DNA from 2 places in the Leucobacter sp. GX0328 genome. Region 2 is predicted to be linked to the other one. Evidence: predicted binding sites of a transcription regulator. Region 2 holds the regulator's gene; the other holds the start of a gene.
What was found. Region 2 encodes LexA, which represses DNA repair genes until DNA is damaged. Its sites were predicted from a motif close to TCGAACANNTGTTCGA; they were not measured.

Region 1: ACUYTF_RS07965 (phosphorylase family protein) is a predicted target of LexA. The motif match lies at 5,318-5,333, and genes of this name have one in related genera.

The regions. Positions count from the first base shown of each region.
Region 1 is NZ_JBSGPC010000001.1:1,759,508-1,768,009, forward strand. It holds gene ACUYTF_RS07930 (WHG domain-containing protein) at 1-400, shown strand, start outside; gene trhA (PAQR family membrane homeostasis protein TrhA) at 569-1,351, opposite strand; gene ACUYTF_RS07940 (isoprenyl transferase) at 1,466-2,251, shown strand; gene ACUYTF_RS07945 (amidohydrolase family protein) at 2,340-3,674, shown strand; gene ACUYTF_RS07950 (hypothetical protein) at 3,721-4,065, shown strand; gene ACUYTF_RS07955 (S-ribosylhomocysteine lyase) at 4,134-4,625, opposite strand; gene ACUYTF_RS07960 (hypothetical protein) at 4,718-5,020, opposite strand; gene ACUYTF_RS07965 (phosphorylase family protein) at 5,405-5,995, shown strand; gene ppgK (polyphosphate--glucose phosphotransferase) at 6,066-6,860, shown strand; gene ACUYTF_RS07975 (substrate-binding domain-containing protein) at 6,970-7,986, opposite strand; gene ACUYTF_RS07980 (glycoside hydrolase family 13 protein) at 8,000-8,502, opposite strand, start outside.
Region 2 is NZ_JBSGPC010000002.1:314,803-323,304, forward strand. It holds gene ACUYTF_RS09655 (glutamate-1-semialdehyde 2,1-aminomutase) at 1-1,054, shown strand, start outside; gene lexA (transcriptional repressor LexA) at 1,146-1,811, opposite strand; gene ACUYTF_RS09665 (hypothetical protein) at 2,071-2,463, shown strand; gene ACUYTF_RS09670 (histidinol-phosphate transaminase) at 2,482-3,564, shown strand; gene hisB (imidazoleglycerol-phosphate dehydratase HisB) at 3,647-4,255, shown strand; gene hisH (imidazole glycerol phosphate synthase subunit HisH) at 4,252-4,923, shown strand; gene priA (bifunctional 1-(5-phosphoribosyl)-5-((5-phosphoribosylamino)methylideneamino)imidazole-4-carboxamide isomerase/phosphoribosylanthranilate isomerase PriA) at 4,920-5,669, shown strand; gene ACUYTF_RS09690 (SseB family protein) at 5,674-6,564, shown strand; gene ACUYTF_RS09695 (sodium-dependent transporter) at 6,676-8,274, shown strand; gene ACUYTF_RS09700 (MetS family NSS transporter small subunit) at 8,271-8,414, shown strand.

The sequences.
Region 1 (8,502 bases), on a different contig from region 2:
GTGGGCGCTACTGTACGGATCGCCGGTGCCCGGCTACGAGGCGCCTGCCGGAGAGACGACCTCGCCCGGCACGCGCGTCATGGCGATGTTCGTGGGGGCGCTCGCCGGCGGGAGCGCCGCGAGACGCGACCCCGACGGCCCGCGGGTGAGTCCGGCCCTCGCGTCGGTGCTCGCCGCGGGAGTGGCGGATCTCGACGCTCAGCACTCGTTCCCGCAGTTCGCGCGGCTCGCGTTCGAGGCGCCTGGCTTCGCCGCCGACGCGATCGAAGCCTGGACCGGGCTCATCGGCTTGATCAGCGCCGAGATCTTCGAGCAGCTCGGGCCCGACCTCGCGCGCCATGGCGAGGAGCTGCTCGAGCGCTGGGTCGCCCGCACCGTCGTTCGCTTCGGCCTCGGCTGAGAACGACTCCCGCGCCCACTGCGCCTACTTTGCCCGTCGCGCCCGCGCGTCTCCGAAGTCGTGGAGCCCGGTTCACCGCCCCGAGGGCTCCAGTGGTGCACCGGGCTCCACGCGAACGAGGGGGCGAGAGAGGCAGGGGTGCGGATCCCCAGGGATCACAGCGTGAGGCTACCGCAGGTAGACGGGGTCGAGCGCGACGAGCAGCGCCGCCGTCCAGTGGCAGAGGAACGCGAGCACGGTGAGCGCGTGGAAGATCTCGTGGAACCCGAACACGCCCGGCACCGGGTTCGGGCGTTTGAAGCCGTAGACGACCGAGCCGAAGGTGTAGAGCAGACCGCCCACGATGATGAGCACCATGGCTGCGGGGCTCGCTCGGTAGATGTCGACGAGGAACATGACCGCCGCCCACCCGAGCAGCACGTACAGCGGCACGTACAGCCAGCGCGGCGCCGAGACCCAGAAGACGCGGAACCCGATGCCGACGAGCGCCCCCACCCACACCAGCACGAGCAGCAGCACGCCCTGGTCGAGCGGCAGGGCGAGCAGGGCGATCGGCGTGTAGGTGCCCGCGATCAGGATGAAGATGTTCGCGTGGTCGAGGCGTTTGAACACGAGTTTCGTGCGCGGCTTCCAGTTGAAGCGGTGGTAGAGCGCCGAGACGCCGAAGAGCAGCATGCTCGAGAGCATGTAGACCGCCGATGCCCATTTCGCGATCGGGCCGTGCGCGAGGCAGATGAGCACGATGCCGGCGGCGATCGTGATCGGGAACATGCCGGTATGGATCCAGCCGCGCCAGCGCGGCTTCGCCTCGACCGTCTCCCGCTGTTCGAGCGCATCGTCGAGCAGCGGCAGCGAGAGGGGGTCGGGGGCGGTGCCCGATCGGTCGGAGCCGAGGTGATCGGCGCGATCGCGCCGGGGGCCATCGTGATCGGTGCTGCCGCGTGGGGTCATGCCTCGAGTGTATGGAGGCCACAGTCCCAGCGGTGCATATATGTAGGGTCTCACCAGGTTCGCGCGCGGGCGACGCAGGGCAGCAGCGCAGCCCGCGGGCGATACACTCTGAGAGTGACAGCTGAGCAGTCGACGCCGCGCACCGGTTTTCTCTACCGGCTCTATCAGCGACGGCTGCGCCGCGAGATCGACCCGGGCCGCGTGCCGCAGCACATCGCCATGATCGTCGACGGCAACCGGCGCTGGGCGAAGCAGCGGCTGCAGGAGCGGGCGGCCTACGGGCATCGCGCCGGCGCCCGCAAAGTGCCCGAGCTGCTCGGCTGGGCCGAAGCGGCCGGCGTGCGCACCGTCACCCTCTACCTGCTCTCGGCCGACAATCTGAGAGCCAGGGATCGCCAGGAGCTCGACGACCTGCTCGGCATCATCGGCGAGCTCGCCGAGCAGCTCTCCGAGAACGAGCACTGGCGAGTGAAGCACGTCGGTTCGTGCGCGGGTCTCTCGGAAGGGCTCGTGAGCGCGCTCGCCGCAGCCGAGGAGAAGACCGCCGGCCATACGGGATTGCACGTGAATCTCGCGGTCGGATACGGCGGGCGCAGCGAGATCGCGGAGGCCGTGCGCAGCGTGATCGCGGAGCACCAGGCCGAAGGCGGCACGATCGACACCCTCGCCGAGCGCCTCACCCCCGAGGAGATCGGCGAGCACCTGTGGACGCGCGGGCAGGCCGACCCCGACCTCGTCATCCGCACCTCGGGCGAGCAGCGCCTCTCCGACTTCATGATCTGGCAGTCCGCGCACTCCGAGTTCTACTTCGTCGAGGCGCTCTACCCCGACCTGCGCGAGGTCGACTTCTTGCGCGCCCTGCGCGACTACTCGACGCGGCAGCGGCGCCTCGGCGCCTGATCCGCCGCCCACCGGCCCGTGACCGTGCACCGGCCCGTCGGAGTGCTCGGATGCGGCGTTCCGGGCCTCGAACGGCGATGATGGTCGTATGACATCCGAGACGATGACGCTGCGCGCCGACGCGATGCTGACGCCCGAGGGCCCGATCGCCGATGCCGAACTCGCATTCGACGCCGATGGGCGCATCGCCTACGCGGGGCCGCGGCGAGACGGCGCGGCGCAGGGAGCACCCGTGCTCGACCTGCCGGGGCACGTGCTCATGCCCGGCCTCGTCAACGGGCACACCCACTCGGCCATGACGCTGCAGCGCGCGGTCTCCGACGACGAGGGATTCATGCCCTGGCTCGCGACGGTGCAGCGCATCGAGCAGCAGCTCACGCACGACGATCTCGCGGCGGGGCTCGACCTCGCCATGCTCGAGATGATCGAGACGGGCACCGTCGCGTTCGCCGACATGTACTACTGGGACGAGGCGCTCATCGAACGGGTGCGAGACGTCGGCATGCGCGTCTTCGCCGGGCTCGCCTGCTCGAACGTCGACCATGTCGCCTTCCCCGGCGTTTCGAGCTGGACGGGTGCCGACGTGCTCGCCGAGACGGAGCGGCTCGCGGAGCTCTACGCGGCCGACCCGCAGGTGCGGGTCGGTTATGCTCCGCATGCGCCGTACACCTGCACGCCCGACTTCCTGCGCGACGTGCGCGAGCGCGCCCTACGGCTCGGCATCCCGATCCACACGCACATCTCGGAGTCGCGCGCCGAAGTCGAGCAGATCACCGAGCAGTACGGCAGTACTCCGGGCGTCTACCTCGATTCGCTCGCCTTCTTCGACGCCGACGTGCACGCCGCCCACTGCGTGCACCTGACCGGGCCCGAGATCGAGCGCTTCGCCCAGGCCCGTGTATCGATCAGCCATAACCCGGTCTCGAACCTGAAGCTCGGCAACGGCATCGCGCCGCTGCCCGAGATGCAGGGTGCTCAGGTGCGGCTCGCGCTCGGCACCGACTCGGTCGCGAGCAACAACTCCCTCGACCTGTTCGAGGAGGTCAAGACCGCCTCGATTCTGCAGCGCGGTGCGCACCATGATGCCGCGATCGTGCGCGCGGCCGATGTGCTCGACATCGCGACGCGGAGGGGCGCCGAAGCGATCGGCTTCCCCGACTCCGGCGCCCTCGAAGCAGGCCGCCTCGCAGACGTCATCGCGCTCGACGTCACCGGCACAGCTGCGGCGCCGCTCGACCTCGCAGCCGTGCCCGAAGCACTCGTCGCGCATCTCGGCTTCGCCGCGACCGGCGCCGACGTGCGACACGTGTTCATCGGCGGACGGCACGTGTACGCCGACGGCCGCCACCTCGTGCTCGATGCCGACGCCGTGCGCGCCCGCGCTCGAGAAGCGCGCACCCGCCTGAACGCGTCGGCCGGGTGAGGGCGATGCTCCGTCCCGGCAGGCCCGAGCGCGCACGAAGACGAGCGTGGGGACGCAGATGCGCCGGTATCTGAAGCTCGCGTCGAACCGTCTCGTGCGCGACCCCGATGCCCTGTACGTGCATCCGTACTCGGTCGACCTCAGCATCGTGCCGTTACCGGTGAGAGTGGGCGTCTCGGAGGGCGACGCCCACGGGGCACATGGATCGTGCCTCTCGCTCGACGAGGCGCTATCGCCCGAATGGGCGGAGCACTTCGTGAACGCGAAAGGGGAGTGGCTGCTGCCCTATCTCGAGCGCCTGCACCGGGGGCAGGCGGTCGAGGAGTTCGAACTGATCGCCGACTACGAACGCCGCCACGGCCGTTCCCCGCGCATCTTCGAAGCGGACTGAAGCGGCGTCGGGCGCTCGGCGATCCCTGGAGGGAGCCGCTGCGTCTCGGCGCCTGCGACGGCCCGGCCTCAGGCGAGCTGAGACCGGTCGAACGCGTCGAGGCTGATGCCCTGCTCGAGCACGGTGCGCGCCCATTCGCGGGCCGAGTGCAGGCTGTGGTCGCGGTAGTTGCCGCAGCTCTCGGCGGTCGTGCCGGGCACGTCTGCCCAGGTGACGCGCTCGGCGATGTCTTCGAGGGAGCTCTTGATGGCGGCGGCGACCTCGGCGGGGGTCGGCTCGCCCCACGCGATGAGGTGGAAGCCGGTGCGGCAGCCGAAGGGGGAGATGTCGATGAGGCCGTCGAAGCGGGTGCGCAGCAGACCGGCGATCGTGTGCTCGATCGTGTGCAGGCCCGCGGTCGGAATCTCGGCGGCGTTCGGCTGCACGAGACGGATGTCGTAGTTCGAGATCGCGTCGCCTCTCGGGCCGCGTTCGACGCCGATCAGGCGGACGTAGGGGGCCAGCACGCGGGTGTGGTCGAGGGAGAAGCTCTCGACCTCGGCAAGTTCGACATCGCTCATGCCGCCAGTGTAGGGGCGGCCCGCGCGCCGCGTCGACGAGTGTTACCCCGTGTGGCGGCGCGCGGCCGGAGGGCCGGGCATCATCGGTGCGCCTACGCCGCGTGGGCGATGCCGCGACGGGTGAGCGCGATGCGCGCCCCGTGCCCGTCGGCGTGCTCGGCGACCTGCACCTCCCAGCCCGAACGGTCCAGGTGGGTGAGGTCGCCCTCGGCCGCGCCCAGGCTGTCGGTGTCGACGAGGTAGAGCGTGCGGCCCGAGGCCCGGTAGACCGAGCGGCGCTGCGCCCAGTCGGGGATGACCATCTCGCCGTCGCCGAGCGAGTGGTACGGCGTGCGGCTCGGGGCGGCGATGCCCGCGTGCGCGGTTATGGATCTGATGCGTGGTGGTGTCGTCATGGGGTGTCCTTTCGATACCTGCTCGGGGCGACGACGCCGGCGAGCGGTGGGGTGGGGCGCATCTCGCGGGGTCGCGGAGGCGCTGGCGCTGGCGGGCCGGCGGTGCAGGGCGTGCGTGACGCTTCTGCCGCCGGAGCCGTTCAGGCGCCGATTCGCGCAGCATTTCAGATGCGCGCTGGGGTCGGAGCGACCGTCGCGGGAGTCGATTCTTCGTCGCCCCGGCAGCTGCTCGTGAGAATGGCGAGAGATGCTCGAGGGCGGAAAACGCGGGTCGGTTTCGTGCCCAGCATGCTAGTTTAGAACATTGTTTCGATAAAAGCCAGTGCCGGGTGTTCTCGATAGTTCGGCGCGAGCACGCCCGCGGGTCGGGGTGGGGAGAACGATATGACGCAGTCGGTACCGCAGCAGGTGACGGAGACCGGCACCCTGCTGGTGTTCGCGCACGCCGATGAGGCGACGGCGTTCGCCGACGTCGAGCACTGCGTGACGGGCGTCGGCAAGGTCAACGCCGCCGTCTCGCTCGCGGCGGCGCTCGCCGAGGGCGGCGTGGAGCGCGTCGTCGTGCTCGGCACTGCGGGCGTCGTCGGCGACGGCGCCGCCCGTCTCGACCTCGACACCGTGTACCAGGTGACGGGGCTCGTGCAGCACGACTATTCGCTGCCGTCGCCGCTGCTGCGGCCCTCGGGCGAGGTCGTGCTGCCCGAGGTGCGCACCGCCGTCATGGCTACCGGCGACCAGTTCGTGAAGAACGACGAGCAGCGCACCCGCATCGCGGGCCTCGGCGCGGCGCTCGTCGACATGGAGGGTTACGCCTACGCGGCTCTGTGCGCGAAGTTCGGGGCGACGCTGCAGATCTTCAAGGTGCCGTCGGACTTCGCCGACAGCTCGACGACCGACGCCGAGTGGGATGCGATCGCGGCCCGCAAGAGCGTGCAGCTGCGCGAATTCTGGGACGCGGGGCTGCGCGAGGCCTGATGCAGGGCGCGCTTGTGACACGCGGCGCCGCTGCGGTGGCGGCGAGAGAAGTGCAGTAAAATCTGAGATCATGGCGCAAATTCATCCTGCGATCGGACTCGACGTCGGCGGCACTGGAATCAAGGGGGCCGGAGTCGACACGGAAACCGGTGAGAAGCTCACGTCCCGGCATAAGGTGCCCACCCCCATCGGCGGCACGCCTGCGGATATTGCCCGTGAGGTGGGAATCATGGTCGAGGCGATTCGTGCCGAGCTCGTCGCGGGCGATCTGATCTCGGCCGAGGCGCGCATTCCCGTCGGAGTGACCCTGCCCGGTGTCGTGCGCGGCGGAATCATGCGTACAGCAGCGAATGTCGATAAGAGCTGGATCGGTACTGATGCCACCGCATTGATCTCGGAGGCCGCAGGGGCGCACTGCCGCGTCGTGAACGATGCCGACGCAGCCGGTCTCGCTGAGGTCGTATTCGGAGAAGCCGCCGGCCTCGACGGATCCACGCTCGTGCTGGTGTTCGGCACCGGTATCGGTTCGGCGCTCATCTACGACGGCGCGCTCGTCCCGAACCTCGAGCTCGGGCACATCGAGTTCGACGGCCATCCGATCATCGAGCGCCACGCCGCAGCGAAGGTGATCGAGCGGGAAGGGATCACGCTGGCCGAGTGGGCGTCGCGCGTGGAACGCTACCTCCAGCACCTCGAGACGACCATGAATCCGGATCGATTCGTACTCGGCGGCAGCATCAGCAAAGCGGCAGACGAATACCTTCCCTTCGCAGGAGTATCGGTGCCGGTTATTCCGGCCCGCCTGCGCAATAATGCCGGAATCGTCGGTGCCGCTCTGCTCGCCGCGCAAGAGGCTGCGACGTAGGCCGCCCCTGCATCGGCTCGAGCTCCCGGCTTGGGCCCGGTGAATGCTGTTCGAGTCGGGGGTGCACAGCGGTGCGATGCCGGCTTCGTTCAGGCGGACGCTGCGGGTGCTACGAGCGCGGTCGTGTAGTCGATGAACGCACGCGCAGCTCGAATGGAAGCGCGGTATCGATCGGGGCCGAGCCGTTCGCGAGTTGGTCGAGGAGCAGCTGAGCAGCCCGGGCTCCCTGTTCGCGCGGGAACTGAGCGACCGTGGTCAGTCCGAAGAAATCAGAGAGGTCGTAGTCGTCGACTCCGACGATAGATATATCGGTGGGAACGTCGAGGCCGAGATCGCGCGCTGCGAGTATCGCGCCGATGGCCATTTCGTCGGATGCAGCGAAGATCGCCGTCGGCCGTTCGCGGTAGGGCAGCCCCAGAAGCTGCTTCGCGGCCCGGTATCCGCCCTCGATCGTGAAATCAGCATCGCGCACGAGCGCCGGGTTCGGGGCGAGGTTGGCGTCTCCCAGAGCGTCTGAGAATCCCTGCTGGCGACGGAGCGGCAGATGGAAGTCGGCATCGAACTCGGGGCCGCCTCCGATGTGGCCGATGCGCTCGTGACCGAGAGCGATGAGGTGCTGGGTCGCGAGCCGTGCGATGGCGATATCGTCGACTGCGAGCGAGGGCGCCCCCGGCATCGGACCGCCGACGCCGACCAGTGGCTTGCCGATCTGGTGGAGGCGCGCGACCTCTTCGGGGCTGAGCTCGAGCGCGATGGCGATCACGGCATCGACGCGCTGCCGCAGGAGGAAATGCTCGAATACCCGACTGCGTTCGCCATGCGCCCCTTCGAGGCTGTACAGCGTGACGTCGTACCCCGCGTGGAGCAGTGCTTGTTGCGCGCCGGCGAGCACTGTGGTGAAGTACCAGCGGTCGAGCACGGGCATGAGCACGCCGACGTTCCGGGTGCGACCGCTAGCGAGGCTCGAAGCATTGGAAGAGACCACATAACCGAGTTCGGCGGCAGCGCGTTCGACGCGCTGCTTCGCCGCCGCCGAGACGGCGCCGCGTCCGGAAAGGGCTCGCGAGACGGTGGCCGTCGATACGCCCGCGAGCCGCGCGACCTCGGCGATGCCCACTACTGTCACAGTCGTAGCCTAGTCAGTGCCGGGGTGCGCGCGCATCCGGGCGGATGACCCAGGCTGTCGTGTCGCGGGGAAGTTCTCCGTCGTCAGAGAGGGGAGCGCTGACCAGCGCGACCTCGCCGGCGGGGAGCGGGACGGGGTGCTCTCCGAAGTTCGTGATGACCCGTACAGCGCCGTTCGTGAAGTCGAGGACAGCTGCATCAGCGTCGTTCCAGACAAGTGCACCTGCGCCGAGCTCGTGGGCCCTGCGCGTCGCGAGCAGAGACCGATAGAGCGACAGCGTCGAATCGGGGTCCTCGCGCTGCACATCCCGGGCGAAGTTCTCCCAGTGCTCGGGTTGCGGCAGCCAGCTCGCCCCGTTCGGGCTGAACCCTGCAGCCGGCGCTTCGGCCTGCCACGGCAGCGGAACGCGACACCCATCGCGGCCGTACCGTTCGCCGCCTGTCCGCACCCAGGTCGGATCCTGACGCGCTTCGTCGGGGATATCGATCGCTTCGGGGAGGCCGAGCTCTTCTCCCT
Region 2 (8,502 bases):
GGAGGCCGAACTCGCCGAGGAGATCGTGCGACGCGTTCCCGAAGTGGAGCGGGTGCGCCTCGTCTCGACCGGCACCGAGGCCACGATGACGGCGATCCGCCTCGCCCGCGGCGCGACGGGCAGGCCCCTGATCATCAAATTCGCCGGGCACTACCACGGGCACTCGGACGGGCTGCTGGCGGAAGCCGGGTCGGGGCTCGCGACGCTCGCGCTGCCGGGCTCCGCGGGCGTGACTGCCCAGACGGCCGCGCAGACGCTGGTGCTGCCCTACAACGACGTCGCCGTGCTCGAGGCCGCCTTCGCCGAGCACGGCGACCGCATCGCCGCGGTGATCTCGGAGGCCGCGGCGGCGAACATGGGTATCGTGCCGCCCGCCCCCGGCTTCACCGAGGCCATGATCCGCCTCGCGCACGCGCACGGCGCGCTCGTCATCCTCGACGAGGTGCTCACCGGTTTCCGCTCGGGCCCATCGGGGTACTGGGGCATCGAATCGGCGACGGTGGCGCCAGGGATCGCGCCCGACCTGTTCACCTTCGGCAAGGTGGTCGGCGGCGGCCTCCCGCTCGCGGCCCTCGGCGGTCGGGCCGAGCTCATGGATCTGCTCGCGCCCCTCGGGCCCGTCTACCAGGCCGGCACGCTGTCGGGCAACCCGGTGGCCGTCGCGGCGGGCCTCGCGACGCTGCGCCTCGCCGACGACGACGCCTACGCGCGTCTCGGCCGTGCCGCGGACGCGATCGCCGCGGGTCTGGCGAGCGCGCTCGATGCGGCCGGAGTGCCGCACCGGGTGCAGCGCGCGGGCACGCTGCTCGCGCCGGTGTTCGGCGACTTCCCGAGCGCCCCGCGCGACTACGCCCAGATGCGGTCTCAGGAGGCGTGGCGCTATCCGGCCTTCTTCCACGCCATGCTCGACCGCGGCGTGAATCTGCCGCCGAGCGCGTTCGAGGCGTGGTTCGCGACCGCTGCGCACGACGACGCGGCGATCGGGCGCATCCTCGACGCGCTCGCGCCCGCGGCCCGCGCCGCTGCGGAAGCGCAGCCGGAGGGCGGGGAGTAGGGTCACCGACCCCGGCCTTCCCGTCGGGCGAGGCCCCGGGTCGCGCGGCCGGAGACATCGCCCGACGCGCCGTGCAGGGGCCGAGGAGCGATCAGACCGAGCGGAATACCGCGACGACCTTGCCGAGCACCTCGGCGTAGTCGCCGAGGATCGGCTCGAACGCGCTATTGCGGGGGAGCAGCCAGGTATGGCCGTCCCGGCGGCGGAACACCTTCACCGTCGCCTCGCCGTCGAGCATCGCCGCGACGATGTCGCCGTTCTCGGCCTCGCGCTGCTGCCGGACGACCACGAAGTCGCCGTCGCAGATCGCGGCGTCGATCATGGAATCGCCGACCACCTTCAGCATGAACAGCTGCCCGTCGCCGACGAGCGACCGGGGCAGCGGTACGAGCTCTTCGACCTGCTGCTCGGCGGTGATCGGCACACCGGCGGCGATCTGACCGACGAGGGGCACGTACGCCGCCTCCTCCGCCTGCTGCGACGGCGCATCGGCGATGGCCGAGCTCGTGCTCGCGAGTTCGATGAGGATCTCGAGCGCGCGGGGCCGGTTCGGGTCGCGGCGGATATACCCCGCGAGCTCGAGGCGGCTCAACTGATGGGTCACGCTCGACAGCGACGAGAGGCCGACGGCGTCGCCGATCTCGCGCATGCTCGGCGGGTAGCCCTGGGACTCGACGGTGCGGCAGATGTACTCCAGGATCGCCTGCTGCTTCTCGCTCAGCCTGCGACCCTGCGGCGGCGTATCCGAGGTGCTCATCGCGATCCTTCCGTTGCGGGAATGCCTGCGCCGATCGACGGGACTGGCGGCGGGACCGTGAATGTCAGTGGGTGCTGTTTCAGTGATCCCGTTGCTTCGAAACCCTAGCGGCCCCGCTCGATCACTGGCAAACATATGTTCGAGTGTCGCGAAAGGCGATCGGAACACGTATTCGAAGAATCGTTGCGTTTTCGATCGTTCGAAGATATATTCGAAACAGATGTTCGCGTAGGCGGATGCACCAGGAAGGAACCCAGACATGAGCGCAGTGATCTCGCACGAGGCCCCCAAGCTCCGCCTGACCCGGCGCGGCCGGGTCGTGTTCGGTTCGTTCGCGACGGTGCTGGTGGCGGCGCTGCTGGCCTTCGTCGCGGCATTCGCGGCCCCCGAGGCGCAGGCGTCGAACGCCGCCGGCGATGCGGAGTTCCAGTACGTCGTGGTGCAGCCGGGCGCAACCCTCTGGTCGCTCGCGACCGAACTCGACCCGACGCAGGATCCGCGCGATCTCGTCGCCGAGATCGTGCAGCTCAACCAGCTCCAGGGGTCCGGCGTCCAGGCCGGCGAGGCGATCGCCGTGCCGCTGCGCTACGCGCACTCCGCCTCGGTCGTCTCCGGCGCCGAGCTCGGCTTCCCCGTGGACTCGGCGGAGTGAGCGCGGGTCGACCCTAGAATGGTGAGGGTGACCAGTCTCAGTGACCTCCCGCTCCGCAGCACGCTCGTCGGCAAGGCGCCGTACGGCGCCCCCCAGGATCCGGTGCCGATCAGCCTGAACGTCAATGAGAACACCCATCCGCTGCCGGAGGCCGTGGTCGCCGACATCGCCGAATCGCTCGCTCGAGCGGTCCGCTCGGTGAACCGCTACCCCGACCGCGAGTTCACCGAACTCCGCGATGCGCTCGCCGGGTACCTCGGTCACGGGCTGGCCTCGGAGCAGCTCTGGGCCGCGAACGGCTCGAACGAGGTGCTGCAGCAGATCCTCCAGGCCTTCGGCGGCCCGGGCCGGTCGCTGCTGAGCTTCACCCCGACCTATTCCATGTACCCCCTGCTCGCGTCGGGCACCGACACCGCCTGGGTGCCGATCGAGCGCCCCGAGGGGTATGCGCTGACGCCCGAGTTCGTGGCCGAGACTCTGCGCGAGCAACGGCCCGACATCGCGATCATCTGCGGCCCGAACAACCCGACCGGAACCCGCCTCGATATCGACACCGTGCGCGCCGCCTACGACGCCTTCGACGGCATGCTCATCGTCGACGAGGCGTACCGCGAGTTCGACGACCGCGGCGAGAGCGCCATCACGCTGCTGCCGGGGCGTCACCGACTGCTGGTGTCGCGCACCATGAGCAAGGCGTTCGCGTTCGCTGGGGTGCGGCTCGGCTACCTCGCCGCGGATCCTGCGGTGATCGACGCGCTGCGCCTCGTGCGTCTGCCCTACCACCTCTCGGCCCTGACGCAGGCGGCCGCCACCGCGGCGATCCGCCATTCGGGCGAGATGCTCGCCACGGTCGCCGACATCCGCGAGCAGCGCGAACGCCTCGCCGCGGCCCTCACCGAGTTCGGCTACCGCGTGCACCCGTCGGGCGCGAACTTCCTCCTCGTGGGCGGCTTCGACGACCCCGACGCGGTGTTCGAGACGCTGTTCTCCCAAGGCATCCTGATCCGCAACCTCGGCATCGACGGGCACCTGCGGCTCACGGTCGGCACCGAGACCGAGACGAGCGCGCTGATCGACGCGATCTCGCGGCTCGAACGGTAGTGCAGCCCTCCGGCGTTTCGATCCGGGTCCCGCGCTGCCGCTCCGAGGCATCGTCGCGCCCCGTCGCACTAGACTGTTGCCCATGACATCAGCTGCACGCACCGTCTCGATCGAGCGCTCGACCAGCGAGTCGCAGATCTCCCTCAGCATCGATCTCGACGGCACCGGAGTCTCGGATATCGACACCGGCGTCCCGTTCTTCGACCACATGCTGACGGCGTTCGCCAAGCATTCGCGCACCGACCTCGCGGTGCGCGCGCAGGGAGACGTGCATATCGACGTCCATCACACCGTCGAGGACACGGGCATCCTGCTCGGCCAGGCGATCCTCGAGGCGCTCGGCGACAAGCGCGGCATCATGCGGTACGGCGATGCGGCGGTGCCGCTCGACGAGTCGCTCGCGCAGGCCGTCGTCGATATCTCGGGCCGGCCGTACCTCGTGCACTCGGGCGAGCCCGCGGGCTTCGAATTCCACCTCATCGGCGGCCACTTCACCGGTTCGATGGTGCGCCACTTCTTCGAGGCCCTCGTGCTGAACGCGCGTCTCACGGTACACCTGAAGCTCGTCGAGGGGCGCGACCCGCACCACATCGCCGAGGCGGAGTTCAAGGCGTTCGCGCGCGCGTTCCGCACTGCGAAGTCCGTCGACCCCCTCGAGAGCGGCATTCCCTCCACGAAGGGCGCTCTGTGACCGGAGCACGCGTCGCCGTGCTCGATTACGGTTCGGGCAACGTCCACTCGGTGCTGAAGGCCCTCGCGAAGGCCGGTGCCGAGCCGCTCCTCACACGCGACCCGAAGGCCGTCGCCGAGGCGGACGGGCTGCTCGTTCCCGGCGTCGGCGCCTTCGACGCCGTGATCCGGCAGCTCCGCGAGGTGCGCGGCGACGAGCTCATCGACCGGCGGCTCGCCGGCGGGCGGCCGGTGCTCGGGATCTGCGTCGGGGAGCAGGTGATGTTCGAGCGCGGTATCGAGCGCGGGCGCGAATCGGACGGCCTCGGCCAGTGGCCCGGAACCGTGCGCGAACTCCGCGCCGAAGTGCTGCCCCACATGGGCTGGAGCACGGTGCAGGCCCCTGCGGGGTCGCGGCTCTTCGACGGCATCGCCGACGAGCGCTTCTACTTCGTGCACAGCAATGCGGCGACGGAGTGGACGATCGAGGGCCGCGGCGCGTCCGTGCGGCCGCTCGTCACCTGGGCCGAGCACGGCGAGAAGTTCATCGCCGCCGTCGAGAACGGCCCCCTCACCGCCACCCAGTTCCACCCCGAGAAATCAGGCGAAGCCGGTATCCGGCTGCTGCGCAACTGGATCTCGGGATTTCCGAATCGACGCGACTCGCTAAGGAGCGAACACACATCATGACTGAACTGGCCGAAGGCCCGAAGCTGCAGCTGCTGCCGGCCATCGATATGGTCGACGGCAAGGCCGTTCGCCTCACGCAGGGCGAGGCCGGCACCGAGAAGAACTACGGCAGCCCCGTCGACGCCGCTCTCGACTGGGTCGAGCAGGGCGCCGAGTGGATCCACCTCGTCGACCTCGACGCGGCGTTCGGCCGTGGGAGCAACGTGGCCGTCGCACGCAAGATCATCAAGCGCACGGGCGGCCGGGTGAACATCGAATTCTCGGGCGGCATCCGCGACGACGCGAGCCTCGAAGCCGCGCTCGAAATGGGGGCGCGGCGCGTGAACCTCGGTACGGCCGCTCTCGAGAACCCCGAATGGACGCATGCGGTGATCGCCCGCTACGGCGAGCAGATCGCGGTCGGACTCGACGTTCGCGGCGAGACCCTCGCCGCCCGCGGATGGACCGAGGACGGCGGCAACCTCTGGGACGTGCTCGCACGGCTCGAAGAAGCCGCGTGCCCGCGCTACGTCGTCACCGACGTCACGAAGGACGGCATGATGCGCGGCCCGAACGTCGAGCTGCTGCGCCAGGTGTGCAGCCGCACGTCGCGCCCGGTCATCGCCTCCGGCGGCATCTCGAGCCTCGATGACCTGGCAGCGCTGCGAGAGGTCGTTCCGCTCGGCATCGAAGGCGCGATCATCGGCAAGGCGCTCTACGACGGCGCCTTCTCCCTCCCGGCCGCGCTGGACGTCGCGGGGCGCTAGCGCCTTGGCGATCAAGAAGCTCCCCTCCACCGGCGACGCCCCGCGCTCGACCGGAGTTCCGACGAGCCTCGTCCCGGGCGGTTCGGCGGATTCGGCGGGCTTCCCCTGGGAAGGGCGCACGTTCGACCATCATGGTTCGGCCTTTGCCGACGATGACGGCTCGACGCCCGCAGCGTACGCCGAAGCCGTCGCGGCCCTGCGCCGGACCGCGCAGGCTTTCGTGCAGGCCGGGCCGGGGGAGCAGGCCGGCGCTCTGCACGCGCTCGGCGAGGCGCACGCGACCGCGCTGCAGGAGATCTCGAAGGTCAGGCTGCTGGTGCCGCTGCTCGCCGAGGCCGGGGACACCGGCATCACTCCCGAGGGGCGCGTCGTCGAGAAATCGCAGGAGCTCTCCATCGTCACCGTCGCGGGCCCCGACGGGCGCACGGTGATGCCGGCGTTCAGCTCCACCGATGCCATGCGCCGCTGGAACCCGGAGGCCCGGCCGATCCCGGTGCCCGCTCCGCAGCTCGCGGTCGCCGCGGCGCAGGAGGAGACCGACCTCGTCATCGTCGATCCGGGCTCCGCCGATCAGGAGTTCGGGGTGCGCCGGCCCTCCCTGCGCGCGATGGCGCTCGGCGAGCGGAGGCTCCCGGCCTGGGCCGACCCCGCGGTGCGGGCGGCGTTCGTCTCGGTATCGAGCGACCCCGGGCTCGACGCGCTCGCGCTGCTCCCGGGCGACCCCGAGGCGCGGTTGCTGCAGGCAGAGGTCGATGTGCATCTGCTGCTCGCGCCGGGCACGGACGGCGCTGGCATGCAGGCACTCCTCGTGCGGCTGCAGCAGCGCTGGGCCGCATCGGAGACGATTGCGGAGCATGTCGATTCCATGCGCGTGCGTCCATCGAACGCCCAGTAGATCTCGTATCATTTTCAGCTGATCCGTACAAAGTCAAGGATGAGTGCTGGGAATTTGCTGCACGGTGCTACGCTCTTCCGAGTACGAATTTTGCGATAGGAGCGAAACAGCGTGAGCCAGAACACTGTTGTTCAGAGTGCGCCACCGCGTGCTGAGTGGACAGGCCAAATCGGATTCATCATCTCGGCGATCGGATCCGCAGTCGGCCTCGGAAATATTTGGAGATTCCCCGGAGTCGCGTACGAGAACGGCGGCGGGGCCTTCCTGATCCCGTACATCGTCGCACTGCTCACCGCGGGCATCCCGATCCTCTTCCTCGACTACGCGATCGGCCACCGCTTCCGCGGTTCGGCCCCGCTCGCGATGCGCCGCCTCGCGGGCAAGCTCGGCGAGGGCCTCGGCTGGTTCCAAGTGCTGATCTGCGTCTTCATCGCGATCTACTACACCGCGGTGCTCGCATGGGCCGCCAGCTACTTCGTCTTCTCGTTCGATCTGAAGTGGGGCGACGACGCGACCGGCTTCTTCGTCGGCGAATACCTCAAGCTTTCGGATGCGCCCTTCACGATGGAGTTCGTGCCGGGCGTGCTGATCCCGCTGATCCTCATGTGGATCATCACCCTCTTCGTGCTCGGCGCCGGCGTGGTCAAGGGCGTGCAGCGCATCAACCTGATCGCGATGCCGCTGCTCGTCATCGGCTTCGTCGCCCTCGTCGTGCGCGCCCTCTTCCTGCCCGGCGCCGCCGATGGCCTGAACGCGCTGTTCACCCCCGACTTCGCCGCGCTCGCCGACCCGGCCGTGTGGGTGGCCGCGTACAGCCAGATCTTCTTCTCGCTGTCGGTCGCGTTCGGCATCATGATGACCTACGCGTCGTACCGCAAGCGCAAGTCGAACATGACGACCCCGGGCCTCGTGGTCGCCTTCGCGAACTCCTCGTTCGAGATCCTCGCCGGCATCGGCGTGTTCGCGACCCTCGGCTTCTTCGCCTACCAGCAGGGCATCGCGATCGACCAGCTCGAAGGCCTCACGGGCGTCGGACTGGCGTTCATGACCTTCCCGGCGATCGCGGCCGAGATGCCGGGCGGCCCGTTCTTCGGCCTCCTGTTCTTCGGCTCGTTGACCCTCGCCGCGCTCACTTCGCTGATCTCGATCCTCGAGGTCGTCTTCGCCGGCGTCATCGATAAGTTCGGCATCAGCCGCAAGAAGGCCGCTTACGGCCTCGGCGGCATCCTCGCGATCATCTCGATCATCCTGTTCGGTACGACCTCCGGCCTGATCGCGCTCGACACCATCGACAACTGGGCGAACAACATCGGCATCGTGGGCTCCGCGGTCGCCATGACCGTCATCGTGCTCTGGGTGCGCCGCGCGGGCGGCGAGCTCAGCGGCCACCTCAGCTCGCTGTCGACCTTCAAGGTCGGCCGCACCTGGATGTTCTTCGTCTCGGTGCTCGGCCCGGTCGTGCTCGGCTACATGCTGATCGTGACCATCGTGAGTCTCATCCAGAACCCCTACGAGGGCTACGATCCGATCTACCTGCTCATCGTGGGCTGGGGCTCCGTGTTCCTCATGATCGTCGGCTCCATCGTGCTGACGGCGCTGCCGTGGAAGAGCGACCCCGACGCCTTCACGCCGTGGCCGGCGCTCGACGCGAAGGGCAAGTCGTTCAGCGCTGCAGCAGCGAAATCTGACCACCAGGGAGGTGCGCGATGACTCCGATCGCGATCGTATTCCTCGTCCTCGCGGCGATCATCGTGTGGGGCGGCCTCATCGCCAGCGGCATCTATCTCGGCCGCCGAGCCGAAATCGATGTCTACCCCGAAGGCGGCGACCTCGACGGCGACGCAGGCTAACAGGCCCCGAGGCGTCCCAGAACAGCGGTGCCCCGTTCCCTTCCGGAGCGGGGCACCGCTGTCGTTCCCGCCAGTGCGCGTTTCGGGC